4 regions of the Shewanella sp. WE21 genome follow, and region 2 is predicted to be linked to each of the others. Evidence: predicted binding sites of a transcription regulator. Region 2 holds the regulator's gene; each other region holds the start of a gene.
What was found. Region 2 encodes LexA, which represses DNA repair genes until DNA is damaged. Its sites were predicted from a motif close to TACTGTATNNNNATACAGTA; they were not measured.

Region 1 (8,026 bases), 1.6 Mb from region 2:
GTTTTTCATTGCTAACAAAGGTGGCCGATGTAAGTCGTGCCAAACTGTACAGTGAAAGAATTCCAATTAATTGAATGTTATTTTAGCAACCGCGGCCCCACTCGCCGTGATGTGAAGCTTGGCATCGGTGACGATTGCGCTTTAGTGCAACCTGCAGAAAACAAGTCGATCGCTATCTCCTGTGACACCTTAGTTGAAAATGTCCATTTCTTCCCCGACATGCCTCCCGCTGCCTTAGGTTACAAAGCTTTAGCGGTAAATTTATCTGATCTGGCAGCCATGGGCGCTGAACCCGCGTGGATGACGCTTGCCTTAACGCTACCCGAAGTCGATGAGACTTGGCTAAGTGGCTTTAGTGAAGGTTTATTTGAAGCGGCCGATTACTATGGCATCGCTTTAATTGGCGGCGATACGACTCGTGGTCCACGGGCTATTAACATCACAGTGCACGGCCAAGTCCCACAGGGTAAAGCACTCACGCGTCATGGTGCTAAAGCGGGTGATTGGATTTATGTCACGGGCACGCTCGGAGATTCGGCCTTAGGTCTGGATATTATTCGAGGCGCGCAACAGGCCAGAGCCGAGCATAAAGAATTCCTGATTAATCGCCATTATCGTCCAACACCAAGAGTTTTAGCGGGCCAAGCTTTGCGTTCGCTTGCCTCCAGTGCAATCGATCTTTCCGACGGGTTTATCTCGGATATCGGTCATGTGCTTAAGGCTTCGGCAGTTGGTGCTGTGGTGGACGTTAATTGCATCCCGCTTTCACGCGCGATGCAAGATACCGTCAGCGAGGAGCATGCCTTAGGTTATGCGCTTACAGGGGGCGAAGATTATGAACTGCTGTTCACCGTTCCTGAAGCGCAAAAAGGCGCGCTTGAGACGGCATTAAGCCATGCAGGAGCAAAGTTTGTTCGCGTTGGACAAATTTGTGCAGGCAGTAAGCTCAAGTTGCAACTCAATGGTGAGCCGTTTACACCGCCGTATCACGGTTTCGAGCACTTTTAAGCGAAGAGCATGTTAATGAAATGGTTGTCAAAGGATCAGGTGCTAACGCGCCTGTCATTAAAAAATCCTGTCCACTTTTTGGCACTCGGTTTTGGTAGCGGACTCGCCGCTAAAGCACCCGGTACTTTCGGTACCTTAGCAGCCATTCCCCTCTACTTATTGATGGCGCCATTACCGCTCACTTGGTATATCGGCTTAACCTTATTGAGCGCATTTGCGGGATTTTATATCTGCGGTAAAGCCGCTCAAGATATGGGGGTACACGATCACGGTGCGATTGTGTGGGATGAAGTGGTTGGGCTACTGATCACTATGATAGCGGCACCAGCAGGTTGGGGTTGGTTGTTAGTCGGCTTTGGTCTATTTCGCTTTTTCGACATCATCAAACCTTGGCCTATTCGATGGCTCGATGCCAAAGTTCATGGTGGTTTTGGCATTATGATTGACGATGTGTTAGCGGGCGTGTTTTCGTTTATTTGTCTGCAAGGGCTAGTCTGGTGTTTTAGCTAACATTATCGCTAACCCGACATGTTAGTTAGCATGGCCAACAACTAACCCTTAGTTTTTGATATAGCCCCTTAGCTTGTGATATAGAGTGTGTAGATTCAAGCGTTTAGCGACCTCATTCGTTATCTGATCCATACTACTATTGCAGCAGTTCCCTTGCGTTCGCGAGGGTATTGCTGGTGATAGTATCGCCACCTAACAGTCTTGCAAGCTCTTGGATACGCTGCTCACGATCGAGCGATTTCATTGTGGTCTCAGTACTACCTGCCTTATTAAATTTATCGACAAACATGTGTTGATGACCATTGCCCGCAACTTGCGGCAAGTGAGTCACGCACAGTACTTGGGTCGATTCCCCTAAGCTGCGTAACATGCGGCCCACCACTGCGGCGGTGGGGCCGGAAATCCCGACATCCACCTCATCGAAAATTAATGTCGGTGTGGCAACCTTCTTCGCGGTAATCACTTGGATCCCTAGCCCTATCCGTGAGAGCTCACCGCCAGACGCGACTTTTGAAATCGGTTGCAAAGGTTGGCCAGGGTTAGTGGTTACCATAAATTCGATATTGTCACTGCCATTGGCTGACATTTGCTCGGGGTGGAAATTGACTTCGATCGTAAATTTACCCTTAGGCATATTCAGTTCGTGGATTGACTGAGTCACCAGTTTGTCGAGTTCTTTGGCATATCTAGCGCGGCTTTGGCTGAGCTTTTGCGCATTGCTAAGGTAAGCGGCTCTACTTGCTTCGACTTGAAGCTGAATTTCTTCAAGTTTACTTTCATCACTGTCTAAGGTGCTCAGCTCAGCCTTTAATGCTAAATGATGCTCGGCCAGTTTATTCGGGCTAACATGATGCTTACGCGCCAGTTGCATGGCTTTTGATAGCCGTTCTTCTAAATAGGCAAAGTGGGTTGGATCGAGTTCAAGCTTACTCAAATAGTGCTGTAATTCGCCTGCACTTTCTTGCACTTGGATTAAGGCATCATTGAGCATAGTGTTGATATTGCTTAATGCAGGATCGTAGCTTTGCAGATCTTCGGCGAGGGAAACGACTCGATTGAGCAGCGACTCTATATTGTTCTCTTCGCCCTCTGTGAGTATATCTAAGCTCGCCTGACAGGTATCAATCAACTCAGTGCCATTAGCCAGACGTTTGTGCTCTTGCTCAATCTCATCGAACTCATCAACTTTAAGATCAAACTCATCGAGTTCTTCTACTTGATATTGCACTAATTGCTTACGGGCAATACGTTCATGCTGGGAGGCTTCGAGTTGTTTTAGATCGGCCTCAATTTGCTTGCAGCGTTGAAAGCTAGCGGCAACCGTATCGATAAGCAATCTGTGGTTGGCATAACTGTCGAGCAGGGTGAGTTGATGTTCACTTTTTAACATTGCATGGTGCGCATGTTGACCGTGAATACCGATAAGCAACTGACCCAGTAATTTTAGCTGCGTCAGCGGCACTGGATTCCCATTGATGTAGGCGCGTGAACGGCCATCGCTACCAATAGTTCGACGTAGAATGCACTCATGATCGAGTTCAAGATCGTTATCTTCTAACCAACGTTTTGCCAGTGGAATATCATCCAAGGAAAAGCGGGCGCTGACCTCGGTTTTATTGGCTCCGGGACGAACACTGCTGGCATCGGCGCGATTGCCTAGGCATAGGCCTAGCGCATCGATGGCAATCGATTTACCCGCACCGGTTTCACCTGTGATGCTGGTCATACCGGGGCGAAAATCCAGTTCTAAAAAACGGACGATAGCGAAGTTATTAATGCTGAGTTGGCAAAGCATAGTGAATTCCTGTCGAAAAATATACCAAACCACTGTATTGATAAACAGTATATACTGATTTTATATACAGTAAAGTGGCTTGGGTGAAAAATCGGCATTATCGACAGTAAATATTTTTAATTAACTGATTATGCATAGGTTCTTACTAAGCTTTCTAAGATAGGTAAACTGAAGAAAGTGACTAAGGTGCCAAATAGAATGCCTTGAGCACTGGTTGAAGCCTGAGTGTTATAACGCTGGGCGAGTAAGTACACGCTAGCCGCGGTGGGAAGTGCGCTCAAGATCACGCCCATGATCAGGTAGTCACCACTTACGCCAAAACGGTTAAGCATAAAGTAAACGAGTGCCGGTTGGATAGTCAGCTTGAAGAGGTTGATAAGGCTCAGTTCGATAAAATTCTTGGGGCTAAATACGCTGCTATCTTTCTGGTAGCGCATCGCTTTGGCGAGTACCATGCCGATAGCAAATAGGGCGCAGGGGCTTGAGGTATTGCCTATTTGCTGGATCATTAGCGCCAGCCCTGACGGCAGTTTTATCTCTAGCGCCGAAATGCCGACGCCAATTAAGCTACCAATAACGATAGGGTTTTTACCGACCGCCATTGCCATTATGATTAAGGCGTGGTGTTGTCTTTGGGTGTTAGTGGCCAGTTCCATCGAGACTAAGGCGACGGCAAACATCAGCACGGATAATAAGCTGGCAATCGCGGCGGCGACTAAGGCACTTTGTTGGTGCGGAAAGAGGATGATGAGCAGTGGAATACCAATAAATGCCGTATTACCAAAGGTGGCATTGAGGGCTCGAATAGCGGCAACCGCATGCTGTTTAGGGTTAGCGATCAGCGATAGCCCAAGGCAGACAAGATAAGTGATTACCATAGCTGTGCTGTAGCCCGCAATAAATCCCCATTGCAAAATCTCGTCAATCGGCTGCAGGGCGAGGGCGATAAGCATGATCGCGGGGAATGCAATGTAGTACACATATTGGTTTAGCACTTGATCCGTATCGACGGGCAAGAGTTTTAGTTTTTGCACTAGTGTACCGAGCAACATGATCCCGAAGACGGCAAACAGAGGGGTTAAAATGGTCATTTCCCTCACTCATCCTTACGATTAAATTTGAATAAACTCGCCCACCGTCGTCATTTTACTGTCGCTATGATTCTTGGTGGACAGAGTTACAGCACTTGCTTCTTTTTATGTCACTTTAGAGCCAGATTTAGCGCCAGCGCAGTAAAACTCGCCACAAAATAACATACCATTTCAATCTAAGGCTATTGCGCTATGGTCGTATAAGTGAATAATTCAATGTTTAAAACACAATCACTTAGTGAATTTAGCGTTTTAACGTCAATACCCAATATGTGAAATTAGGATATGCAATGAGTGATGATTTAGGCGCTGAACTACAACTTGTCTATCTTTTTGTGCATTTAGTCAATGCGGGCAGTTTTTCGCAGGCGGCGAAGGAGCTTGATATGCCCATTGCCACAGTGAGCCGCAAGTTAGCGAAGTTGGAAGAGAAGCTCGATAAACAGCTCTTTATGCGCAGCACCCGCAAGTTGCGACTGACAGAGGAAGGGCTGGCGCTCTTTCAACGTTACCAGAGCGTGGTTGCTCAATTTGATGAACTAAGTGGTTTAGGCAGCGATAAACCCGAGGGAACCTTGCGCATCGCGGCGCCGATTTCGATTATTTCCATCGTGTTTATTCAAGCATTAAATGAATTTGGCCGCCTATATCCCGATATCCGTTTACACATTTCCCAGAGCAATGAGTTAGTCGATTTGATCGACAAAGGCATAGATGTGGCGATTGTTGGCGGGGCTCAGCCTGATTCTTCTTGGGTGTCGAGTACCTTAGGCGAGCTCGACTATTGCCTGTTTGCCACACCAGAATATTTGGCTCAGGCGCCTAAACTTGAGCATCCCGATGATCTTGAAGCCCATCAACTGATAAAAGTCTGGCCGCTGTTTAATTGGCATTTAAAGCATCCAAGCGGCGAGTCTTTTTATTTTAATGGCCCGACTAAGCTCACCCTCACGGACTTACACGGAGCGATTCAGGCTACTTTAGGCCATGGCGGGATCTTGTATGGTCCTGAACTATTTGTAAAACAGCAGATTAAAGAGGGGAAACTTAAAGTATTACTGCCGGAATGGATTGGCGAACAGAGGCGAATTTCGATTTTATATCATCAGCGCAGCCAGCAGCCGCTAAAGGTAAGAGTCTTTATTGAGTTTATGCAGTCAAAGGCGCCAGAGTTATTCTCTATGCGTTGATTTATTGAGGAGAACTGATTTTTAGCGTCTTTTAGGTTTTACGGTGTTTTTGCTCATGGTGTTTTGCGTTTGTTTTGCATCTTGCAGGCTGGAGCGTGTCGCGGGCAGTATGCCGAGTTCTAAGAAGTATCCCACTAAACGCCGTAGTTCAAATAAAGAACCGATACGCTGTTGATCTTTGATGGTCAGTTTCCAACTGTCGGTGCGTCCTTCGCTATTGGTTAAGACAAATCCTTGATAAACAATCTTTTTCATTGGAATAACTCAATCTTTATTGATGCTATTTATAGCAACTGGATATCTTTGACGGGATTCGTTGGTGAGGGTGTAAAACGATGATCCCTTTCTTATTCTGCATGGATAATAGGTGCTTGAGTAACCCCAAGCACCCCCATCAATTAAGCGACGCTGATACCGATATTTGATACGCCAGCTTCGATAATGTCTTTGCGTAAACCTTTGACCAGTTCTGCAGTGATCTTCGGATTTTCTTCAATAATTTCCAGCAGAGAATTTTGTAATTCTTTCTCTTCTTCCATGACTTCATGGGCGAAAACGAAATCATCTAATGCTTCATCCACCAAATCGACATCGCTGATCGCTTCGATGTAGTTAGCCACTGTGCTGGATGACAATTTGCTGATATTGACTATATCTTCTTCAATTTTGCCTTGAATCGCACCCAGTAAGGTCGATATGGCGACCACAGCATCCATGGCAGGATAGACGCCATAGGCTTCAAAATCAGCGGGTTCTGGGGTGTTATCTTCCAAGCGTTGCAGATGCACATCGACATTGAATTTGAGCTTGGAGTCGTACTGGGATTGCCACAATAGTTCTAATGCGGTACTCAACACAGTAGGATCGCCAAACTCACAGACTTCGGAAAACAGTTGATAGTTGGGCAACATACGTTGGCAAAGTGCAGTGGCAAAGAGTTGTTTTTGTGGCAGTGTTAACGCCTTGAGACGTTTAAAGAAGCCCGTTTTTTTGGTCATCTGTTATTTCCGCTGATAGCTGTGATATCACTTGATTTGCCGCAGATTCTACCTTAGTTAACTCATCAAGTAACTCTAGTATTTCGGGTTCGAGATCTTCAACCGATGTTTCACGTTTTAGTGCCGATTCAATTTCTTGGCATAACCTTTGTGTGGTGGGCACGCCGCAGTAGCAGCTCGCACCATGCAGCTTATGGATAGTACTGAGCATGACAGGGTGATCGTTTTGACTTAGCGCCGTTTGAATCGTCGCCACGGTTTGCGGCAATGAGTCGAGCAACATTCTGAGCATATCTAAGGCGAGATCGGCCTTGTGATTGGCTTGGGTTAAGCATAAATCCCAGTTCAGCGTATGCAGGTCAAAATGGGTGAACTTAGGCCGAGTGATCCAGCGATGAATAATATCTTTGAGCGCCGCTTCATCAATAGGTTTAGGCAAATATCCGTCCATACCACTGCCTAAAATCAGTTCGCGTTCTTCGGCAATGGCATGGGCTGTCACGGCAATTATCGGTGTGTTGCGGTTCATCGAGCCTTGGCGAATTTGCTTCGTGGCGCTAATGCCATCTGTGCCAGGCATTTGGATATCCATAAAAATCAAGTCGAAGGTGCGAGTCTTCGCCTGTTTAACTGCTTCATCACCACTGTTGACGGCAACCACAGTCGTCACTAATTCGCTGAGTAAAGTATCAATCAGTTTTAAGTTGGCAAAGTTATCATCTACCGCTAGCACGGTTAAGGATTGGCGCGCAACCGGCGTTGATATTGTCGCAGGGGCTATGATGTCGTACTCCATCGGTGGATAGAGTAAGTTGCGCGCAAGCTGATGCTCACTGACTGGCAGAGACAACACCACATCGGCATTCGGGCGAATAAATTGGGTTAAGGCATCCTGTTCTTGGCAATCGTATAGCACGATAAGGCAATCTGTTTTGGTCTTCGCTAAGTTTAGTGTACTTACCAGTTGTGCTGAATCGCTAAACCCATGGCAACTCAGGAGAACATAGTCGTATGGCGCTTCAGCCGTGGTGAGCGTAGTCAACAAGCTTGGAATATGCTGATGATGGGTGACTTTTGTATCCCATTGATTCAATTGGCGGCTTAATACTGCGTGGGTGAGTACTCGCGGTTCGTAAAACAGTATGGTTTTGTCTTTGAGTTTTTCGAGCGGCAGTGAGTCACCGATTTGGAATTGACCTAAGCCGAGCGGTAAACTGAACCAGAAGTTTGAGCCTTTTTCTGGGGATGAAGTAAAGCCGATTTGGCCGCCCATTTGATTCACTAAACGCTTAGTGATCACTAAACCTAAGCCGGTGCCACCAAAGCGGCGCGAAATCGACGAGTCTGCTTGGCCAAAGGCTTGGAATAAAAAGTCCTGTTGGCTTTCATCGATACCAATACCTGTGTCGACCACATCACAGCGCAGTACCACTT
Region 2 (8,026 bases):
GTCAAAGTCACCGAACTCGCGGCTGCGGCATCATTGATACGCGTCATCACCCGATTAGCCAGCACGTTTACCGCTGGCGTTAACCAACTTGGTTTCTGCTCGGGATCATCGGCCAACTCAGCACGCCAGTTTGGCGCACGCTCATTTAAGAAATTTTGCAGGGTAATAGGCTCGCCAAAATTCACATAACCTTGGCCAAAATTACCTAATTTGCGAATGGCACCGAACACCTGCCACACAGATTCTTTTTTCTTTTTCTTACCGCTTAACTCTTTATGGTAAGTCGCCACTTCCATCACATGGTCATAGCCTAAATACACAGGCACAAGTGTGACAGGACGTTCAATACCGCGCAGTACGCTGTTCATCGTCATGGCGATCATGCCAGTTTTCGGCGCCAACAGACGGCCAGTACGTGAACGGCCACCTTCGGAGAAGTATTCCACCGAATAACCTTTAGCAAACAGCTGGTCTAAATACTCACGAAATACTGCGGTGTACAGCTTATTGCCATTAAAACTACGGCGGATAAAGAAGGCACCACCGCGACGGAACATAGGTCCCGCGGGCCAGAAATTGAGGTTAATGCCGGCAGCAATGTGCGGCGGAACCATGCCTTGATAATACAAAATATACGATAACAGCAGGTAATCCATGTGGCTGCGATGGCAAGGCACATAAACAATTTCGTGGCCATCGTGGTGCAGCTGGCGAACTTGCTCGGCGCCTTTAATGTTAATCCCGCTGTAAAGCTTGTTCCACAGCCAAGTTAAGAAACGCTCGGCAATACGCACTAAACTATCTGAGTAATCGGCAGCGATTTCATCGAGATACTCAATAGCCGTCTCGCGCGCTTGGGTCTCAGAAATCTTTTTACTGGCGGCTTCTTCTTGAATCGCTTTGCGCAGCGACTCAGATTTGAGCAACGAATGAAACAGTGCTTGGCGGTTTGGCAGCACAGGCCCTGTCATTACCTTACGTTGACGACGGAAATGCACGCGCGCAACCCGCGCTAACTTATGGGCAATCCCCATGTCGGTGCCATGTTCGTCAGCCATGTAACGCAGGGATACGGCATTCGAAAACTGCACGAAGTTATGTCGACCTAAGAACAGAATCATCAAGCACTTGCGTAGCCAAGTCGGGTTTTCCCGCTCAAATACGGCCGCCTTCATAGTGTCGTCTTCTTTCCCTGGCGTGCGACCCCAATACAAACTCACGGGCACCAGTTGAATATCCAATTCAGGACGTTCCTTATGCACGGCTAACAAACGCATAAAGCATTCGAGGAAAGGCTCATTACCAGCACGTTCGCCAAACAGTGGCTTACGCCCTTGAAGACAGACAACCCGAGGCGCAGTCACACCATTAGCCACTAGAGGCTCATAAGGGCTTGGTAAACCTAACTTAGCCGTTATTTCGCTCAAAGCAGCTATGTCACTAAGGGATTCTGTTTTCATCACATAAACAAGGGGTCTGGAAGCATCCAGATTCAGATCGGCAAAGGGATCCTGAGGCACCACAATAGTGTGCACTAAGTGTTTTTGGATCCAACGTAATGATTTCAACCAAAGAGAGTCGTGTTTAGGCATTATTCTTATGCAATTAAGTGCGTTTACTAGCCCGATAGAATACCAGACTATGGGCAATATTCGCTAATTCTCTCCAACATAGCTAAAAAGTGGTTAATACTTGCGCTGCAAACAATACTGTATATACTAACAGTAACTGTATAGAAAAACAGGAAACACCATGAGACCTTTGACGCCACGCCAAGCTGAAATTTTAGAGCTAATTAAACGAAATATTGCCGATACTGGCATGCCACCCACTCGGGCAGAAATCGCAACCCGTTTAGGTTTTAAGAGCGCCAATGCGGCTGAAGAACATCTTAAAGCGTTGGCAAAAAAGGGCTGCATTGAGATCATGCCAGGCACATCTCGAGGCATTCGTCTGCCTGCGGAAATCGAAGATTTGACTGAAACAGGTTTACCGCTCATCGGCCAAGTGGCCGCGGGTGAACCTATCCTCGCCCAAGAACATGTTGAACAGTACTACCAAGTCGACCCAAGCATGTTTCATCCCGCCGCCGATTTTTTACTGCGAGTAAAAGGCGACAGCATGAAAAATATCGGCATTCTCGAAGGTGATTTGCTGGCAGTTCATAAAGTAGAACAAGCTAGAAATGGTCAAGTGGTTGTCGCTAGAGTCGATGACGATGTCACTGTTAAACGTTTCGAAAAAAAAGGTAATGTAGTCTATCTACATGCCGAAAATGAAGATTACTCCCCGATTAAAGTGGATTTAGGCTTCCAAAGTTTAACAATTGAAGGACTCGCCGTCGGTGTGATCCGTAATGGAGATTGGCTATGAATAAACTACTTGGCAATGCCCCCCGCCATCCGGGCTTGTGGCTCGATGAAGTCCGTGATGCCGACTATGACTGGCACCATGCGCCCATCGCCTGCATGCCAACTAAGACTCAAGGTCGCCAAGAATTAATTCATCTGAGTGCACAACTCGCTCAGTTAAGCCAACAGGGCCGTTGGTTAGTGCTCATCAACCCTCCAAGTATTGGCTACAAGCAAATGCTCGCCAGCGCAGGTGTGCGTATGGATAGAGTTTTGCTGGTACATGCTAAAGATGAAGTCGAAACCCTGTGGGCGATGGAGAAAGCCCTGACAAGTGGTACGTCCAGTGCAGTCATTACTTGGACTCAATCATTGGATGCGCGGGATAATCGACGCCTACAAATCGTGGCTAAAAGTGCCCGAGCTATGGGCATAGTGCTTGAAGACGTAAACAGTCACTTACATGCCGACGTACGCATTGAGCAAGGCAATCTCTTCGGTCAGCAATCTTTTTTTAGCTCTGTACACTAAATATTCATTTAATTTTTTACCTTGAAAGCCGCCTCACCTATGAATGTGAGGCTTTTTTTTGGCAATTTTTCAGATAATTAGATAAATAAGTGATCTTGATCAATATTTAAACAGCAAGTATGGTTGGTTAAGTCGGTGATGATATATCACCTTCCGTGGTCAATGAATCGAGTATTTATCGAACTCGAAGCGCCACTAAAAATAGAGAACAGATTTATTTCAGCAGTATGTGCCAGCGTGGCTAATTACCAGCAGTAACAATACTTGATTAAAAGTAACAGCCGCCAACGCACGTTGAAGTCAAAAAAGCTTTTTTGGGAACTGAAGAGTTTGCATAGAGTTGAGACTTACTGTGTTGCTCTTCTTTGTAGTTGCTATTCGCAATTGGCAGAGGAGAAGTCTTGTGAAGCAATTGTTGTATTGTTTACTCGTGGTGCTTTTCGCACCACCGTTGACCGCCGCGGACATGCGGTTCAACATGACCCCTGGCGTGACCGAGATCAGTGGCAAGGTTTATCACTTGCACATGACCATCTTGTATATCTGCTGCGCAATAGGCCTAGTGGTCTTTGGCGTCATGATTTACGCCATGATCAACCACAGAAAATCCAAAGGCGCTGTCGCGTCCCACTTTCACGAAAGCACTAAAGTTGAAATCGCTTGGACGATTCTGCCATTTATCATTTTGATCTTAATGGCGATTCCAGCGACAAAAACTTTAATCGCAATGGAAGATCCCAGCAACGCCGATCTCACCGTAAAAGTCACGGGTTCACAATGGAAATGGCATTACAGCTATTTCGATCAAGATATTGATTTTTATAGCATACTGACAACACCCAGAGCACAAATCGAAGGCACCGAAACCAAGGGTGAAAACTATCTATTGGAAGTCGATAAACCGCTCGTTCTACCGATAAACCGCAAAATCCGCTTTCTGATGACTTCAGAGGATGTCATCCATTCTTGGTGGGTACCCGCCTTTGCAATTAAGAAAGATGCCAACCCTGGATTTATCAATGAAGCTTGGACTCGCATCGACAAACCCGGCATTTACCGTGGTCAATGCGCCGAGCTCTGCGGTAAAGACCATGGTTTTATGCCTATCGTAGTACAAGCGTTACCCGAAGCCGAGTTTGAGGCTTGGGTCACAGAGCAGAAACAAGCTGCAGGTGCTGCGGCTGAAGCCGCTCAAGCCGCTTTATCACAAACCCTAAGTAAAGAAGAGTTGATGACTCAAGGTGAACAAGTTTACCTCGGGCACTGCGCAGCCTGCCACCAGCCCAATGGCGAAGGGTTGCAAGGCGTATTTCCGCACCTTAAAGGTAGCCCGATTGCAACGGGACCACTCAGCGGTCACCTTGAAATTGTGCTCAACGGTAAAACGGGTACAGCCATGCAAGCGTTTAGTAAGCAATTGACCGCACAAGAAATCGCGGCAGTGACTACCTACGAGCGTAATGCTTGGGGCAATAATACTGGCGATGCAGTGCAAGCCAAAGACGTCAACGAGTACATGAACGGCAATTCTGCACAAACATCCGCCGCGGTACCAAGCGGTACAACCCCGACACCCGCGCCTGCAAAAGACGTCTCAGCTGCAGTAGATCCCGCAAGCCTCTCCACACTCAGCCATGACGCCCTCATGGCCGAAGGTGAAACTGTCTACGCGACCTTCTGTGCTGCCTGCCATCAAGTGACAGGTGCAGGAATACCACCCGCCTTCCCCGCGCTAGTGGGTAGCGCTATCGCCATTGGACCAGTCGCCAATCACATCGATATTGTGATGCACGGTAAAACAGGCACGGCTATGCAGGCATTTGGCAAACAGCTTAGCCCACAACAACTTGCAGCAGTCATTACCTATGAACGCAATGCTTGGGGCAACAATACCGGCGATACAGTGCAACCTGCTGATATCGCAAGTCATGGACAGTAGGGGATAATGATGAGCACAACGACTCAAGATCAAACCGCAGCCCATGATGACCATCATCATGGTGCGCCAAAGGGCATCATGCGCTGGCTGCTAACCACCAACCATAAAGATATAGGTACTTTGTATTTATGGTTCAGCTTCATTATGTTCTTAACCGGTGGCGCTATGGCCATGGTGATCCGCGCTGAACTCTTTCAACCTGGATTACAATTGGTCGAGCCCAACTTTTTCAACCAAATGACAACTGTTCATGGGCTGATCATGGTATTCGGTGCGGTAATGCCAGCCTTTACAGGGCTCGCTAACTGGCTGATCCCTATGATGATAGGGGCGCCCGATATGGCGCTGCCACGGATGAATAACTGGAGTTTTTGGATACTCCCCTTCGCCTTTACTATTCTTCTCAGTTCGCTATTTATGGAAGGTGGCGGACCTAACTTTGGTTGGACCTTCTACGCACCACTATCAACAACTTATAGCCCAGATAGCACGGCGCTCTTTGTATTTTCTATTCATATCATGGGGATAAGTTCGATCATGGGCGCGATCAACGTGATTGTGACCATAGTGAATTTACGCGCGCCAGGCATGACATGGATGAAGTTACCATTGTTTGTCTGGACTTGGCTTATCACGGCATTCCTACTGATCGCGGTTATGCCCGTACTCGCGGGCGCAGTGACTATGGTGCTGACAGATAAGTTTTTCGGCACGAGTTTCTTCGATGCGGCTGGCGGCGGCGATCCTGTGATGTTCCAGCATATTTTCTGGTTCTTCGGCCACCCTGAAGTCTACATCATGATCTTGCCGTCCTTTGGCATCATCTCTGCCATAGTCCCCGCCTTCAGTCGTAAACCCTTATTTGGCTATGCATCCATGGTTTATGCTACGGCTAGTATTGCAATTCTGTCGTTCCTCGTATGGGCGCACCATATGTTCACCACAGGTATGCCAGTGTTTGCCGAGCTGTTCTTCATGTATTGCACTATGTTGATTGCAGTGCCAACTGGGGTGAAAGTGTTTAACTGGGTTGCCACTATGTGGCGCGGCTCACTCAGTTTCGAAACGCCCATGCTGTTTGCTGTAGCCTTTATCATACTCTTCACTATTGGCGGTTTTTCGGGATTAATGCTCGCCATTACACCCGCCGACTTCCAGTACCACGATACTTATTTTGTTGTGGCACATTTCCATTATGTACTCGTAACTGGTGCGATTTTCTCCATCATGGCAGCGGCCTATTACTGGCTACCTAAGTGGACGGGACACATGTACAACGAACGACTGGGACAATGGCATTTCTGGTGCTCGGTGATTTCAGTCAATGTGCTATTTTTCCCGATGCATTTCCTTGGGCTGGCAGGAATGCCAAGGCGTATCCCTGACTACTCGATTCAATTTGCCGATGTTAATCAAATCGTCTCGATTGGTGGGTTCGCCTTCGGCTTATCGCAATTGATTTTCTTAGTATTAGTAATTAAGTGCATCCGTGGCGGCGAAAAAGCCCCCGCTAAACCTTGGGAAGGTTCCGAGGGTTTAGAGTGGACATTGCCAAGCCCTGCACCTTACCACTCCTTCACGACACCACCTGAGGTGAAATGAAATGGCAACCCAACACCAGCAAGATAAACCTAAGTCAAATCGTAAACTTATCAGCATGTTAGTTATCGGCTGTATTGGAATGTTTGGCTTTGGATTCGCGCTGGTGCCGCTCTACGATGTGTTGTGCGAGCAACTCGGTATCAATGGAAAACCCTCCAATACCGCGAGTAGTTATCAAGCAATCACAGTAGATACAAGCCGAATAGTGACTGTGGAATTTATTTCTCAGGTACAAACAGGCATGCCATGGACATTTGCGCCACAAACCAAACGGCTCGAAGTTCACCCTGGCGAGCTAATCCATACGGCATTTTTGGCGCGCAATATGTCCGCTAAAGCAACGATTGGCCAAGCGATACCTTCAGTTTCGCCCGGCCAAGGTGCCGCTTATTTTAATAAAACAGAATGCTTTTGCTTTAATCAACAACCCTTAGCGGCGGACACTAGCGCTGAGCTGCCGCTCATTTTCTATGTGGATCCTCAGTTACCTGAGTCTATCCACACTCTGACCCTCTCTTACACTCTCTACGACATTACCGACAAGCAGTTAGCGTCTGCCATAGAGCAAGGAGCTGCAAAATGACAACGAAACATCAGTCTTACTACGTTCCATCCCAAAGTGTCTGGCCTATTGTAGGTGCCATTGGCTTGTTCTTAATCGCCTCTGGTGCAGGCCTTTTCGTGCAACAGTTGAAATCAGGTGCATCCGGTGGCGGTTATGTGCTGCTGGTTGGAATAGCTGTGATCCTATTCATGCTGGTAGGTTGGTTTAGAACCGTGATCCAAGAGTCGATGGCAGGGCTCTATTCTAGCCAAATGGATCGATCGTTTCGCCAAGGTATGAGCTGGTTTATTTTTTCGGAAGTCATGTTTTTCGGCGCTTTTTTCGGGGCACTATTTTATGCCCGCATGTTCGCAGTGCCTTGGCTCGGTGGCGCATCGAATAATGCCATGACCCACGAAGTACTCTGGCCTCAGTTTGAAGCTATTTGGCCGCTCATTACTACGCCAGATGGCACTAAAACCCAAGCTATGCCATGGACTGGACTGCCATTAATCAACACTATCGTACTGCTAACCTCCTCAGTTACCTTACATTTCGCCCATGTCAGCCTAGAAAAAGGTAAACGTTCTGCCATTACTCTCTGGCTTGGTATCACCATACTCTTGGGTATGGGTTTCCTTGCCTTACAGGCAGAAGAATATATGCATGCCTACCGGGAAATGGGACTCACCCTGACCTCTGGGATTTATGGCAACACCTTCTTCCTGTTAACTGGCTTTCACGGCATGCATGTCACACTGGGGACGCTCTTTTTATTCGTGTTGTTTTTCAGAGTGTTGAAGGGGCACTTTAGCGCAGATAAACATTTTGCGTTCCAAGCGGGGAGTTGGTATTGGCACTTTGTGGATGTGGTCTGGCTGTGTTTGTTTATTTTCGTTTACGTTCTCTAGTGCTTTAGTAAGGCGTGGGATTGGGGCTAATTAACCCAGTCCCTAAGGCCACCAGCAATAACAAGATAACGAGCACGGAGAAAATCACTCGCCGACCAAGATAACGGCTCATAGGCACTTTTTCATCACCTTTCACCATAATAAACAA
Region 3 (8,026 bases), 2.1 Mb from region 2:
GAAGGCGCAAGGTTATGTTGCTCAACGGGTAAATAACGACTGTCGGAGCGTGGGTAAGTAATGAGTTTATGGCGTTCATACAAACTCTGGCAGGTATCGAGCACATCCTTAGCACTCATGCCAAACCGTTTCGCCGCATCAATTTGCAACGCGGATAAGCTGTAGGGCAATGGTGGATTCTGTTTCTTGTCCTTAGCCACTAATTGAGTGACTAAGACGGGTTTATCACTGATGCGACTCACCACATTTTGCGCTAACCCTCTCACTAACACTCGTCCTTCTTCATCCATATAAGGCTGACAAGCTTCGCTAGGTTGCCACTTGGCGCTGAAGGTTTCTTGCTTCTCGGTCGCCAAATGCGCTAGTACTTCATAAAAAGGTTTAGATTGAAAGTGGGCAATCTCTTCATCACGGCGCACCACTAGCCCAAGCAATGGCGTTTGTACTCGGCCGACGGATAACACGCCTTGATAACCGACCTTTTTACCTTGGATGGTGTACGCACGCGTCATATTCATGCCATAGAGCCAATCGGCTCGACTGCGGGCTAAGGCCGATGTGGATAAAGGAATAAACTCGCGATTACTGCGTAGCTGCGTTAGAGCCCGTTTTACAGCTTGTGGGTTTAAGTCACTGATCAGTAAACGCTGGGTTTGATGTAGCTTGTCCCCCGTCACGCCAAGATAGGCAATCACTTCATCCACGAGTAACTGCCCTTCACGGTCGGGATCGCCCGCATTAACCAAGGTGTTGGCTTGTTTGACTAATCGTTTAAGCACTGTAAGTTGGCTGCGGGTTGCGGCCTTAGGTTTTAGTTGCCACTTGTCTGGCACTATTGGCAAATGCTCGAATTTCCAAGACTTAAATTCGGGATTATAGGCATCAGGTTCAGCTTGCTCGAGCAAGTGACCAACACACCAAGACACACAATCGCCATTGGCGGCTTCGATAAATCCATCGCCTTTTTTATGGGGTTTAGGCAATACATCGGCAATGGCCCGCCCTAGGCTAGGTTTTTCTGCGATATAGAGAATCATATAAACACCAAGCACTGGATATAATTACAGTATAATTTAGCCCAAACGCCAGTTGAGTGCAAATTTCTGTAGTAAACCGAGCTTAAATGTAAAAGCTTAAGTGTAAATTCAATTGCGAATGATTCTCAACAAGGCATAAGATACACTAAATAACTAAGGAGTGACTATGAGACAGTTTGCAATAAATGCGCGACAGGCTATGACAATAACTCCAGCATTAATATTAAGATTCAATCAGTTATTGATATTCCATAGCTTAATGTTACTCGCAATAAGCATGCTCACCAGTACCTGGCTGGGACAAATGAAAATCATCGATATGCCGTTAGCATGGGGATTCATTCTCGTCATTCCTATTGCTGTGAGTTTATCTCTATTACTCAGCCATCAAATCACGCGCCATAGCTTAAGCAGCTTATTCGGCGTGTGGATGCTACTTTGGGTAATGGGATAACTGACATTCATAATAAATCACTACCGTATTTCGAGTTAACTCGCCCCTCTGCTCTATTTATCCATGCTAAAACTCAATTTCAAAACACATTGGTTTCAAATATTTAACATTTTAACTATGAAGCTCCCTAAAAAATAGTTATGTTGAGTATCTTGGATATTTACAAAAAATGTCTTAATCAAAAGTGAATGTCCTAACTCAACATCTGTTGAATAACCGTAAACCTAAAAACTCTGCTAAAACAACACAATAAAGGAATCGGAGTCTATGAATGAGATTGTCAACGCGATCAATAGTGTAATTTGGAGCCCTGCACTTATTTTTCTTTGCCTAGGTGTCGGGCTCTATTTCTCCCTTCGCACTCGATTTTTACAGCTGCGCCATCTGCCAGAAATGATCCGCCTGATGTTTGATGGTAAGAGTACTGATGCGGGAGTGTCGTCTTTTCAAGCACTCGCGATGACATTAGCGGGTCGAGTCGGTACAGGTAACATTGCAGGGGTCGCCACAGCAATCACCTTTGGTGGTCCTGGCGCTTTATTTTGGATGTGGATGGTTGCCTTTCTCGGTGCCAGCTCCGCCTTCGTTGAATCTACCTTAGGTCAAGTCTATAAAGAAAAAATCAATGGCGAGTATCGTGGTGGGCCTGCTTTTTATATTGAAAAAGGCTTAGGCATGAAATGGTATGCATGGGTATTTGCAATTGCGACCATATTTGCTTGCGGGATCCTGCTGCCGGGCGTACAAGCTAACTCGATAGGTTCAAGTTTAAAAACCGCTTTCAACATAGATCCTAATGTGACTGCAGCCATACTGGCTATGCTTCTTGGCTTTATCATTTTTGGCGGTGTAAAACGTATCGCTCACTTTGCCAGTGCCGTCGTCCCCTTTATGGCACTGGGTTACATCATAGTGGCTTGTGTCATCATAGCGCTAAATATTGGCCAGCTACCGGGTATTTTATGGTTAATTATCAAAAGTGCCTTTGGCTTTGATGCGGGTTTTGGTGCCATTTTAGGCTTAGCCATCATGTGGGGGGTAAAGCGGGGTATTTACTCCAACGAAGCGGGTCAAGGTACAGCGCCACATGCCTCATCTGCAGCGGCGGTAAGCCATCCAGCCAAACAAGGGTTAGTTCAAGCTTTTTCTGTGTATATCGACACCTTATTCGTTTGCTCTGCAACTGGTTTCATGCTGCTTATTACAGGACTGTATAATGTTCAGGGCCCAGACGGTGCGGCGCTCTATACCGGCATTGCCGGAGTCGCTGCAGGACCAGGCTACGTACAAACGGCAATGGAAAGTATGATGCCAGGATTTGGCAATATCTTTGTGGCTATCGCACTCTTCTTCTTCGCCTTTACGACCATAGTGGCTTATTACTACATTGCCGAGACCAACATTGCCTATATCAACCGTAAAGTAAATCATCCTTGGTTCATGGTCGTTCTCAAAGTCGTGATCATTGGCTCAACCGTATACGGCACAGTTAAAACGGCTGATATGGCTTGGGGAATGGGTGACATTGGTGTTGGACTCATGGCATGGCTCAATATTATTGCCATTATTCTATTAAGGAAAACCGCATTCACTTGCCTAAAAGATTATGAATCACAGCAAGCACTCGGCATAGAGCCACTTTTTGACCCGGTAAAACTGGGTATTAAAAATGCGGATTACTGGGTTGAACGTAAGCACGCTGAAGAAAATGTAATGACTGAAACAGCGCAACGCATAAATACGTAGACGTTATCACGATGATCCGTTAAGCAAATATAAGCCATTAAAAAGCCAGTGATTTCTCACTGGCTTTTTTTGTATCGTTTAGAACAAAAAGGACTCAAACTTTACGATACTGAATGACCCACAATCCTTATGGGTGACAGACGTTATGCAGCTCTAAGTTAGTGCCAATATCTTTATTTCGATCGGCTTTAGCATCGTCATTTCGCAGTTGCGTCAAGTGATCTAAATACGCTTGGTCAACGTCGTTCGTGATGTAGTGACCATCAAATACGGACGTTTCGAAACGTTTAATCGCAGGATTCTCCATTCTTACCGCTTCAATTAAATCGGGTAAGTCTTGGAAAATAATGCCATCAGCACCAATTAACTTGGCGATTTCATCGGCATCACGACCGTGGGCGATAAGCTCGTTTGACGTTGGCATATCAATACCGTACACGTTCGGGAAACGAATTTCCGGTGCGGCAGAGGCAAAATACACTTTCTTGGCACCGGCTTCACGGGCCATTTCGATGATTTGCTCTGAGGTCGTACCGCGAACGATAGAGTCGTCCACCAACAAGACATTTTTGCCTTTGAACTCAGTGTTAATCGCATTCAACTTACGACGCACTGACTTCTTACGCTCCTGTTGACCAGGCATGATGAAGGTACGGCCAATATAACGGTTTTTCACAAAACCTTGGCGGTACGGTAAATCCATGCAACGGGCAATTTCCAGCGCGATATCGCAAGAGGTTTCAGGAATAGGAATAACCACGTCGATATCATGATCGTACCATTCTTTCTTAATCTTCTCGCCAAGCTTAGCGCCCATGTTGACGCGACTTGCATATACAGACACTTTGTCGATCGTCGAATCTGGACGGGCAAAATAGACGAATTCGAAGATACAAGGTGCATAGCTAGGCTCGGCAGCACATTGACGGGTATACAGCTGACCGTCAATTGAAACATAAATCGCTTCACCCGGTGCAACATCACGCATCACTTCAAAGCCAACTGCATCGAGTGCCACACTTTCAGAAGCCACCATGTATTCAGTGCCAGTGGCAGTTTCGTGCTTACCTAATACCAAAGGACGAATACCAAATGGGTCACGGAACGCGACTAAGCCTTGACCAATAATCATAGCCACAACCGCGTAGGCGCCACGAGCTTGTTGGTGTACGTTAGCGACCGCATCGAACACTTCTTCCGACGTCAGAGTCAAACTCGTGGTTTTTTGCAGTTCGTCGGCGAGCAGGTTTAACAAGACTTCAGAATCCGAAGTGGTGTTCACGTGGCGACGTTTTTTGATCAGCCCTTCGGCTAATTCGACTGTGTTAGTTAAGTTACCGTTATGGGCTAATGAGATCCCAAATGGCGAGTTAACATAGAAAGGCTGCGCTTCAGATGCGCTTGAACTACCCGCAGTTGGATAACGCACATGGCCAATACCAGCATTACCTTGTAGGCGTTGCATGTGTTTGACTTCAAAAACGTCTTTAACCAAACCATTGGCTTTACGTAGTCTGAAAGCACCACGATCAATGGTCACAATACCTGCCGCATCCTGACCTCTGTGCTGCAACACTGTCAGTGCATCATAAATGGTCTGATTAACCGATGATTGGCCAACTATTCCGACGATACCACACATGGGTAAGCTTCCTCATTGTAAGATGTTCTATCACTTAGGATTATTTTATTTTCTTTCTTATAGTTTGGGTACAAAGCTGGAGGTGTTTTCCAAATAGTCAAAAAACCATTGGATAACAACGCCAAATTCGGGCACTAGCACAGAATCTTTCCACCATTGGGAGTTGGGAGAGCCTGTAAAAGCATCCATGAAAAACAACAAGGCGCTCACAATAAGCGCGCCTCGAATAGCACCGAAGCACAAGCCCAAAAGCCTGTCAGTGCCAGATAATCCGGTTTTGACAACAAGTTGTCCGAGAATATAGTTAACTAAGGCACCGAGCACCAAAGTGGTAATAAAGAGGATGGCAATAGAAACGCCATTACGCAGCATCTCATCGTTCATTTGTGTTAAGTGAACGGCAAGATCTTGGTAAAATTGGCTGGCAACAAAGAAAGCCGCAAACCATACCACTAAGGACATGGCTTCTTTGGCAAATCCACGGATCAGACTGATGAGAGTCGATAATCCGATGACGAATATGATAGCGTAATCAATCCAAACCATTGAGATGGCTTTCCGACATGGGCTTTAAGACGGCGCGATTCTACCAGAGACTGAAACGATTCTCACCCCTAGTGAGGTAAATAAATCATTTTCAGTCTCGAGTGTTGTATCACCATTAAGATTCTAAGGGATTAAAAGGAACAATCCAGCCCTTGAGACGTGTAAGGTTTTCCACCTCAACTTGTACTTTCTTCAGCTTTGCCTCAGACACATCGGGTCCGACAAACACTTTAGTTAATACGCCATCTTTAGGGTTTTCAGGAATAGTGTACGCTTTAAAACCACTCTTACGCAGCTGTGCAACCAAAGCTTTAACATTCGTTGCGTTGTTAAAACTGCCAAGCTGCAAAGTAAAGCCACTTTTCAAGCTGTCACGGCTGACCACTTTAACGGCATCCTCTTTGGCTGCACTGGCTTTGGGCGTTTCTGCTTTAGGCTTTTCAGCCTTAGCCACAGTAGTCGCTTTAGCGTCCGCTTTTTTAGCCGGCTCAGTTTTTACAGTGGCTTTAGGCGGCTCTTTTTTAGCTTCAGGTTTCGTTTCAGGCTTAGGCTCTGCTTTTTTAACATCAGGCTTAACGTCTTTCTTAACATCTTGCTTTGCGACTTCGATTACTGGCGCAACGGCAGACTTTTCATTGTCAGCATTAACTGGCATTTCGGCTAAGGCGACCTCAGTCCCATTCAGCGCAGCAGCATCCTCGGCCGACAAGACTTCAAACATATCATCGTCGGCTTTTTGCTGCTCAATCACGGTCGGGCGCAAAGGAATTTCGGAAAACTGCTCTTCTTGGCGATCTTTTTTGCCATCCAAAATATCCGGCAAAAAAATTACCCCAAGCGCAACCAGCACCACAGTGCCGACTAAACGATTATGAAACTGGCTAGACAAAACTGACTTCCTGCATAAATTGAGACTTAAAACCTGCCACAGTGTAAAAGGAGCCAAACACAATTACCACATCATCTGGGTTAATTTGCGCTTTTAATGCAGACCAAGCCTCAGATATGTCCTCAAACTCAAATGCAGCAGCCTCAGTGGCTAATGTTTTGCGTAGCATGGCCGAACTCGCGCCACGCTCACCGTGCAGACTGACTAAATACCAAGTGTCGATCAGAGGGTTGATCACAGGCAACACACCTGCGATATCTTTATCCTTCAACATGCCGCAAAGGGCGAACACGCGCTTACCCACAACGATTGGCGCTAACTGTTGTACCAAAAACCGCGCCGCATGGGGATTATGGGCAACATCGAGTAACACTAACGGCTGCTCACTCACCCGCTCTAATCGACCCGTTAACCGAGCCGTGCTAATACCCTCAGCAATAATTGAAGGCGTGATATCCGGCCAGCCCTGTTCAATCACTGCCAATACAGTCGCCGCATTAGGTAATGGCAAAGTTGGTAACGCTAAATCGTGCAGTTTGAGCACTTGACCTTGAAAATCCCACAGATTGCCATGGGCTTGATAACTGAATTCATTACCGACACGATACAAGATGGCGCCAACCTCATTGGCGACATCATTGACAGTGTGTGGCAAGTTGGGTTCACCCACAATGGCAGGTTTACCACTGCGGAAAATGCCCGCCTTTTCACGGCCCACAAGCTCACGGGTATTACCGAGATAACTTTCATGGTCTAAATCGACCGACGTCAGTACGCTAATGTCGGCATCGATAATATTGGTAGCATCTAACCGTCCACCTAAACCGACTTCTAAGATAACCACATCAAGCTGAGCGGTTTTAAAGAGTATCAAGCCTGCGAGCGTAGCGTACTCAAAAAAGGTCAGAGAAATATCGCCGCGCGCGGCTTCAATTTGCTCAAATGCCGTAACAAAACCGCTATCACTGACATCGCTACCATTGATACGCACTCGCTCGTTGTACTTCAGCATGTGTGGCGAACTGTATACGCCCACAGTCAAACCTGATAGGCGCAAAATATTTTCGAGCATGGCGCAGGTGGTGCCTTTGCCGTTCGTCCCCGCCACTGTCACTATTTTGGTTGGACCTAAATCCAAAAGACCCAGGGTTTGCGCGACCTTAGAGACACGGGTTAACCCCATATCGATTTCGGTCGGATGTATAGATAGCAAATAATCCAACCACTGTTCCAATGCTGCATTTGACGCTGGTACTGTAAGCATGTCTGTATATCCTCGTATTCGATTATCTCTCAAATAAGATCTTTTCAATCCAACATGAATAATGGCCCAAGGGCGAGCTTAGGTAATTGATATTGTTCTGGATAAGTCACATCAACTAAATAGAGTCCATGGGGTTTAGCCGTTGCTGCGGCTTGGTTTCTGTCTTTTAACGCGAGCAAATCGCCCATCCAAGTCAGTGGCTGATTACCTAGACCGATTTCTAACAATGAACCGACAATATTGCGCACCATGTGATGCAAGAAAGCATTCGCGGCGATATCAACAATCACATACATACCTTGGCGCGTGACATTAACGCAATGCACATTACGAAACGGTGTTTTCGACTGACACTGAACAGCGCGAAAGCTAGTAAAATCCTGCTCACCCAAGAGTGCCTGTGCCGCTTGGTGCATTTTGTCAGCATCGATATTGCCGTGATAATGGC
Region 4 (8,026 bases), 2.2 Mb from region 2:
GCGCGTAGGCGATCTGGGGCCGCACAAAGAGTTTGCCGCCCATCCCGCTTTGCTGCACACAGAAGCTTTTGAACCGATTATCGATACTGAGTTATTGCCCGGCGACATCCTTTATATTCCCCCAGGATTCCCCCATGACGGTATAACCTTAGAACAGTCTTTAAGTTTTTCAGTAGGTTATCGCACAGCTTCCGCCAAAGATATGGTAAGTGCTTTGGCCGATCATCTGTCTGAGCAAGATTTAGGCGCACAGCAGATTGAAGATCCAGACCGCGAGCTGACAACGCGCAGTGGTTGTGTCGATAATCGCGATTTAGCGCGGTTACGCACGCAACTGACTAATATGTTAACCGATGAACTGGTGAGCGAGTTTTCGGGCCGCTATTTAACTCAATCTAAATGCGCCCTCGATTTACCCGATGAGCCGTTGGACATCACGCAAGACGAAGTGCTCGCTTGGCTCGATGAGCAACCGCTTATTCGCCTCGGCGGACTGCGTTGTTTGTATTTTGATATCAATGTGGGACAAGGCGTTGTGTATATTAATGGTGATAAGTATCTGCTTTCAGCCGAATTGGCCGAGGTGATCCCACTACTATGTGATAGCAATCAGTTAGATAAAACCGCCTTAGCCCCCTGGTTAGCCGATGCCGATTTGCTTACGCAGCTGACTGAGTGGGTGAACCTCGGTTACTGGTACTTTGAAGACCTGAGTGATGAAGAGTGTTAAGGCTGAGATAATAGGCAAAGCATGATGGATGTTGATACTATTTTAGCGCTAACGCCGATGGATTTTAGTGTTAAGTCGGTTTTGCAATCGTTGGATTATAGTGTTGGATGCATTCTAGTGTTAGTTGAGATTTAAAGCAGAATAATGTTGAAAGCCGCATCTACGTTCAGGGCAAGCTCATGCTTGCCCTTGCTTATCTTTTTAAGATTGCGAAGACTTGCAAGTCTGCTTTATTGCCTTAGTTGTCTCTCTACTGCGTTCATTGCCTTGTCATTTTTAATGTTAAACATTGTTTTTTTTTAAATTATTTTACCAAGCGAGATGAGTTTTGCTGGCACAGTCTTAGTGAGATGGATTTAGGCCGATAAGCCTATTCTGATTAATATCGTCAGGAGTGGAGTGAGCTTCACTGAATAACCAATGCTTAGAGTATTAATGCGATTCGCAGATGGTCATTTAGCCACTGGATTTGCTGATTATTTCACTATGGGCAGTTGTGCCCATTGGGTGGTGTAACGAGGGGAGAGCAGTTCACGTTTTATCCCCCAAGTTGGGTCAATACCTTGTCCTGCAAACCAAATTTTTCCGCGGCCGCTGTGGTTCACTTTATCGAGTAACTGCATCAGCTCCTTGCTTTTAGGCCTAGGCGTGACGTCATCGAATAATCCGAGCTGAAACACGCCTGCACCAAAAAAATCCCCTAACATGACACCAGCTTTTACATAAGCATGACCTTCACGCCAAATGCGTTGCAATAGGCTTTGGCCAAGGGTGACAAAATCCCGCGTATCATTGCTGGGCCGAACTAAACTGCCCGACAGCGATTTGCTGTACTGGGGAGTCATATCGCTAAAAGGACTAGTACGCACAAATACCGACATCGCTTTAGCGTATTGGCGCTCGGAGCGCAGTTTTTCACAGGCCCTAAAAGTGTATTCATTGATTGCCTGTTGCATCGTTTCCAAGTTATCAATACGACTACCAAAGGAGCGGGAGCTGATAATTTGTTGCTTAGTGGCGGCGACCTCTTGTATGTCATCACAGGCAATGCCGTTAAGTTCGCGTACTGTGCGCTCAACGGTGACCGAAAAGGTATCGCGGATAAGTTTGGGATGCGCATCCGCCAATTGCAGCGCGGTATTTATGCCCATGATGTTCAAGCGTTTCGTAAGCCTACGGCCTATTCCCCAGACTTCTTCGACAGGGATAAGCGCCATGAGTCGTCGTTGGCGTTCACGGTCGCGCAGATCAACCACGCCCCGGGTTGCTGGATAACGCTTAGCAGCATAGTTTGCCAGTTTGGCGAGGGTCTTTGTCGGCCCAATGCCAACGCAAACACTGATCCCTGTCCATTGCGGTATTCGCTGATAAATATTTAATGCAAGCTGATGAATATCGGTGCATTTATCGATGCGTGATAGATCTAAAAACGCTTCATCAATACTATACACTTCTACTTTCGGCACCATTTGCTCTAAGGTGGTCATCACTCTGTTTGACATGTCGGCATAGAGTGCATAGTTGGAGGAGAATACCGCAACCTGATGCTGGCGGAGTTGGTTTGCGATTTGATATACAGGCACCGCCATTTTGATGCCAAGTTGTTTTGCCTCTACGGAGCGGGCGACGACGCAGCCATCGTTATTGGATAACACCACAATCGGCTTACCAACCAAATCAGGCCTAAACATCCGCTCACAGGAGGCATAAAAATTATTACAATCGACGAGGGCGAATAGTGAGGGCGTCATTTGAGCGTTTTCACCACGTTGGTCACTACCCCAAAGATGTTTAACTCAGACTCATCATTGATGGCGATCGGGGAGAATAAGGCATTACGTGGTAGCAATTGCACCACAGGGCGTAGCTGTAATTGCTTTACGGTAAACTCACCGTTCACCGCTGCGACAACGGTATCACCGTGGGCTGGCTGTAGTGAGCGATCCACCACCAAAATATCACCGGAGAAAATCCCCGCTTCGATCATCGAATCCCCTTGGACTTTGACAAAAAACGTGGCGGCAGGATGTTTGATGCATAACTCATTGAGATCTAATGTTTGTTCTACATAGTCTTGGGCCGGTGACGGAAATCCTGCGGCAATCAAGGAGCTAAATAACGAGAGCTGATATTGGGTATGTTTGGCGAAGCGGCCTAGAAGCATCATAATAAATCACAATATACTGTACATATAAACAGTATAGTCTAACTATGAAGCTTATCGAAAGAATTTATGTGGGGAGAGTTATGTTATCGACCCAAGCGCTGTCGAGTGCTGAGCAATTGATGATGGCTGTTCTAAAGCACCCTTGACGGCTTGAATATCGCTAAGGGTGAGCGTTTCGTCCATTTAATTCAGTTAACGCACTTTAGTTAACCCGCTTTAGTTAACGCAATTTAGTTAATCCAACCGAGCCATAGCCACCACAGATAATCCAGTGGAATAAGTGCAACTAGAGTTATTGCCGCTAGAGGTAAGGTGATGCGAAGTAGTTTAGTTAATGGCTCTTGGGATAATTGCATCGCCAAAATCAAAGGAGCCACCTGATAAGGAAAAATCACGGTTGAGAAACCGATCACCTGCGTCATTAATACCGCTGGGGTGGAGAAGCCAGTTGCATTGGCAAAGTCTGCCGCCATGGGGGATAACACAGTCGGCACGCCTGGAACCGTTGCCACTAACCCCGTTAGCGTCGCGATTAACGATAACGACATAAAATTCATGAACGATGCCCCTTGCTGCAAGGGTAACCATTCACTGAACAGTTGACCTAGCGCAGTGCCGAGCCCGGAGTGATTGACCAATGCTCCCAGACCTAAGGCCGCCGCGACAAAAATGACGGTCGACAAATCCACTGAACTATTAAAACTCTTAGGCTCAAGCACTCCCCATTTTGGGAGCAATAACAAGATAGCCGTTGTTAATCCTACCCAAGCGGGATTGATGCCGTGCAGCGAGTCAGTCACCCAAAAGAGCAAAGTAATAGCCAGTAACAGTGCAACTTTCTTTTGCATACCAAGGTTATAAGCTTCTTTTTCAATAACGCGTTCAGGCTGGTTGTTATCAATTTTTGCAGGAAATAGGAAAACGACTAGCGCCACAATCAATATTGATTTGAGTAAGCCAAGGATTGGAAAATGCAATAAGAGATACTCAGTATAACCAAAGTGGATATTGAATAGATTCTCACTGGAACCCGCTAATATCATGTTGGGAATATTCGCGGGCAACACGGCAAAACTGGGCATGTTACACGCCAGTGCCAGGGCGGTCGCAATGCCTATCCGCCCATGGCTACCACGAGCAAAACCGACTTGCTCGGCTAACGCCATACCAATAGGCACCAGTACCACTGCACGGCCAACGGATGAGGGCATCACAAAGCCAAGCAGCACGGCACTAAAGACCAAACCCGCAATTAAGCGTGGATAACTTGAGGTCAGTATGGGGGCAATCAAACTGGCCATTCTGCGACTTAAACCTGACTGAGTGATTGCACTGCCGATCACAAACCCCGAAATGATTAACCACACCGCAGTTGAGCCGAATCCGGAGAAAAGTATACTCGGCTCAATGAGTTTAAAAATGGTGGCAAGGGCAAAAAAGATTAACCCCGCCATAAAGGGCGGGAAGAAACCTGTGCTCCAAAACATCAAGGTCACTAACACTACGCCTGCGCTGTAGGAAAACACCGCGGGATGCTGACTTAGCGGAAAAAGCGCAAGTAAAGTAGCGATCAACAGTGCACTGAAAAACGCTAGCTGTTTAACGCCAATAAAACGTTTCATGTTTACCGACCTATTGGGTTGAATACGTAAAAGATGCCTACTAAGATAACTGACTTGGTTTGGCGTTTTAAGAAGGTAATATGTCAAAGTATGTTCCTAAGGCGACATTGTTAACACCCAGTGATGCGGCGTTTATCATAGATGCCAATCGGCCCGTGCTGACCCATACTCGCAATATGGCGGCGGAAGCGGGCATCGAACCTCACTCGCACCCGCGGGGTCAGCTACTTTGGGCCGCCAAAGGTTTGTTACGTGTTCGCAGTGAAAATGCCGTCTGGGTGGTACCCTCAACCCATGCCGTTTGGATCCCTTGCAATTTGCCCCATCAAGTGAACAGTGAAACCCACGCCCATACTCGCAATATTTATATTGACCCTAGCTATGGCGTTAGGCCACAGGATACGCAAGTGGTGATGGTGACTATGACAGCGCTGATGCGCGAATTAGTGCTTAAACTTTGTGAAAGTTCACATCTTATGGACAGTGGACAACTGCATCGGCTGGGTTTGGTTGCCATCGATGAGCTTCAAACTCTGGACAGTCTGGATGCCCATTTACCCGCTGGCTCAGATCCAAGACTCAGCCGATTAATCCAAACGCTGATCCGACGTCCAAAAGTGAGTTACTCACTGACCGAGTTAGCCGAAATGGGCGGCGCGAGTGTGAGAACGATTGAGCGACTATTCAAAGCTGAAACTGGGCTCACTTATCGACAATGGCGGCAAAGGTTTCGTTTGTTAAATTCGCTTGAGAGCTTAAGCCAAGGGGAGAGCACAACTATGGTGGCCCATAGTTTAGGTTATTTGAGTGTCAGCAGTTTCAGTGCCGCCTTTAAAATGCAATTTGGTTGCACGCCGCAAGATTACCCGCAGCATAAGCCTATGAGAAACGGGAGCTAAATCAGGCATCATAAAACCGTCTATAAAAAAGCTAGAACAATATCTAGGATGCTGTTCTAGCCTGCAATTTATCAAAGTGTCTTAAGCTAATGCACTATTTTAATTGATTATTTCAACTTGTCATTTTAATGCCGCAGGGACGATAGGGTAATAATCCCAGACTTGGCCATCGGTCATTGAGCGCACCAGTTTGATGTATTCGGCATGGGTCCAAGCAAGCGGTGTGGCAGAGTTGGTGCCTTGTCCGAGTTGGTAATGATAGCGGGTGGCATCGCCGACACCGTCCCACGCTTGCTCGGGTAACATCATGCCCGCATTCGCAAAGGTTTCCATGCCTTGCACATAGGTGTTGATCAACTGCTGCTTGGTTTGCTGCGCGTTATTGCCAGTTAGCTCACCTTTTGCTTGGGCGAGTGCTAGCTCAAAATGACCGCGCTCGCCGGTGAAGAAGGGCCAGATTCGACCGCGTTGATCGGCGCTGTTGCTGCCGGATTCTGCGTAGTTATTGCCAGAAACCGTATCCTCACCGTAGCCGTCGTTGCCATAACGTCTAAAGCCTGGGATAGTGCTGCCATCTTTGGCGGTAAACTCATATTTAAGGCGTAGGTTTGGTTCAAGTTCAGTGTTATCAATCAATTGAAGGCTTTGATTGATCAGCTTGTCGGTTGCACCGCGCACGCCATAACGTACTAGTTCTAAAAATCCGCCATCGAGGATCTGACGCTGATCTAAACCTTGCTTACCGTTATTTGCCGCCAGTTTATCGCTGGTGTTTGGCTTGCCATTCGGGCTTAAACGTAAATAGTAGGGCGCGCTGACGCCTGCGCTGTTCTTCAATAGTCCTTGAGTGGTGACTAAGTGCTTTTCTAAGCTATCACTTAAACCTTTTGCGGCGGCAAGATAACGGCTGCTGGAGTCGGGATCTTTGGCTTCTTTGGCGATGTCACTCGCGGCAACAAGACCTGCGATCACTGCGGCCGTTGTCGAGGGGGAGTAACCCGCTTGTTCTTCCCAACGTTCTTGCTGAGTTTTAGGCGGGGTGATTTGGGTGTGATTCCAATCCAGATTGACCTCACCGCCGCTGATCAAAAAGTCCGCTGCACCTTTGAGCATCTCTTGATACCAGTGACTGATCTCATCAGGGGTGAGTACGCCCGCTTGCCAGAGTTTCCAGCCGAGCATGATAGGCATGGCGGTTTGATCGAGCTGTACGCCAACCCACTCAATTTGGCCATCCACATGGGTCTTTTGCAGGAACCAACCGTGCGTACCCGTAAAGCCGGGCGTCTTTTCGGTCACTTGCACTTTTTTCAGGTATTCGAAGGCCACTTTAGGCGTTTGCGTGTCACCCATGGCGAGGAATGCCATGGCGCATTGGTAAAAGTCACGCGGCCATACTGCTTTATAGCCAGTGCTCGGCACGGCTGCCGAAACCGTATCGCCCCAAGGGTTAGAAAGTGAAGCGATCAGTGCGCCGGCATAGGTTTTATCTTCCTGCGCTTTCAAGACCATAGCGCTGGTATACAGCAGCTTGCCGTTATCTGTGGTGTTGTTGGCCATGTTAGCGATGGCGGGCAGTGAGCTTAGGTAACCCTGCCAGCCTGCATTGTAATGGCTGAGCACAGCATCATAACCTGCGGCTAAGCTGGCATCGGCATTGGCTAAACTCTGGATTTCGTCTTTACCAAAACCGATGGCGAGATTAAAGGTGACGGGTTTGGCTTTGATGAGCGTTGGGTAGCTTGCGGTAAAGGCGATATTGCCGACGGTCGATTTATCTTGCGCACTGGTCGTTTGATAGGGCGTATCGAGTTTGCCGTTATCGGCCAAATCGGCTAGGCCATCGGAGACGCCGACAAAGCCAGTGGTTGCCTGCACAAAATTCAGATCGGATTTTACCGTCATTACGCTACTGTCTTTGGCGGCGGTATAGGCCACCAGCGCCTGATTCTTTGTATGAGTGTCGATGCGGCCGATATCATTGGCGCCTGCGTTATCGATATGCGGATTGACATACAAATGTGGTGTAATGCCGTCTTCAAAGGCGGTAAAGGTGACGCGCATCATCAAAGTGTCGCGGTCGGGATCGGTAAAGATATGCTTTTCAATCTGATACTTACCTTCAACATCTTTATTGATAATTTTATAGGCAAGGGATTGCGGGCGACCATTAGCATCTGTATCTAAATATTCTATGCTGCTGATGGTGTTCTCTTTTTCGGTATCGACAAAGCCATTACCTGTGACCACAAATTGCAGTTCTTTGAGCTGCGCATTATGGATAAGACCATACATGGTTTCGGTTAAAATACCTTGGGCGAGGGAGAACCAAACACGGCTAATGGGATTTTGCTTAGCATCTTGGTATTGACCTTGGGTATAAGGCTCGTAAGACGTCCCAATACCAGTTTTACCCGAAAATGCCCAAGTCGGCGCTTTACCTGGTGCGCCGGGCGCAACCTGCTGCACACTTGGCGCGGCATTCACACTTGTGGCAGTTGTTGCTGAATTCGATGTGGGTGAACAGGCCGCTAACCCTATTATCCCTAATAGGCTTGCGGCGACGGCAAGCGCTAGGCGGCTGCGTCTTGTTAACGCTTGTGTGTGA

Region 1: the regulator LexA is predicted to act here: its motif matches at 3,344-3,363, upstream of recN (DNA repair protein RecN).
Region 3: the regulator LexA is predicted to act here: its motif matches at 1,050-1,069, upstream of CKQ84_RS16665 (DNA topoisomerase III).
Region 4: the regulator LexA is predicted to act here: its motif matches at 2,912-2,931, upstream of umuD (translesion error-prone DNA polymerase V autoproteolytic subunit).

The regions. Positions count from the first base shown of each region.
Region 1 is NZ_CP023019.1:3,215,128-3,223,153, forward strand. It holds gene thiL (thiamine-phosphate kinase) at 52-1,008, shown strand; gene CKQ84_RS14070 (phosphatidylglycerophosphatase A) at 1,024-1,518, shown strand; gene recN (DNA repair protein RecN) at 1,655-3,313, opposite strand; gene CKQ84_RS14080 (AEC family transporter) at 3,442-4,404, opposite strand; gene lldR (LysR family transcriptional regulator LldR) at 4,695-5,594, shown strand; gene CKQ84_RS14090 (DUF3319 domain-containing protein) at 5,616-5,849, opposite strand; gene CKQ84_RS14095 (YjaG family protein) at 5,993-6,592, opposite strand; gene barA (two-component sensor histidine kinase BarA) at 6,567-8,026, opposite strand, start outside.
Region 2 is NZ_CP023019.1:1,588,074-1,596,099, forward strand. It holds gene plsB (glycerol-3-phosphate 1-O-acyltransferase PlsB) at 1-1,592, opposite strand, end outside; gene lexA (transcriptional repressor LexA) at 1,753-2,373, shown strand; gene CKQ84_RS06800 (cell division inhibitor SulA) at 2,370-2,882, shown strand; gene coxB (cytochrome c oxidase subunit II) at 3,286-4,821, shown strand; gene ctaD (cytochrome c oxidase subunit I) at 4,831-6,423, shown strand; gene CKQ84_RS06815 (cytochrome c oxidase assembly protein) at 6,425-7,006, shown strand; gene CKQ84_RS06820 (cytochrome c oxidase subunit 3) at 7,003-7,878, shown strand; gene CKQ84_RS06825 (DUF2909 family protein) at 7,883-8,026, opposite strand, start outside.
Region 3 is NZ_CP023019.1:3,737,724-3,745,749, reverse strand. It holds gene CKQ84_RS16665 (DNA topoisomerase III) at 1-1,037, opposite strand, end outside; gene CKQ84_RS16660 (hypothetical protein) at 1,204-1,491, shown strand; gene CKQ84_RS16655 (sodium:alanine symporter family protein) at 1,759-3,237, shown strand; gene purF (amidophosphoribosyltransferase) at 3,365-4,879, opposite strand; gene CKQ84_RS16645 (CvpA family protein) at 4,937-5,425, opposite strand; gene CKQ84_RS16640 (SPOR domain-containing protein) at 5,541-6,314, opposite strand; gene folC (bifunctional tetrahydrofolate synthase/dihydrofolate synthase) at 6,307-7,578, opposite strand; gene truA (tRNA pseudouridine(38-40) synthase TruA) at 7,623-8,026, opposite strand, start outside.
Region 4 is NZ_CP023019.1:4,614,749-4,622,774, reverse strand. It holds gene CKQ84_RS20640 (cupin domain-containing protein) at 1-730, shown strand, start outside; gene umuC (translesion error-prone DNA polymerase V subunit UmuC) at 1,207-2,481, opposite strand; gene umuD (translesion error-prone DNA polymerase V autoproteolytic subunit) at 2,478-2,894, opposite strand; gene CKQ84_RS20625 (SLC13 family permease) at 3,128-4,519, opposite strand; gene CKQ84_RS20620 (helix-turn-helix transcriptional regulator) at 4,600-5,418, shown strand; gene CKQ84_RS20615 (glycoside hydrolase family 15 protein) at 5,539-8,026, opposite strand, start outside.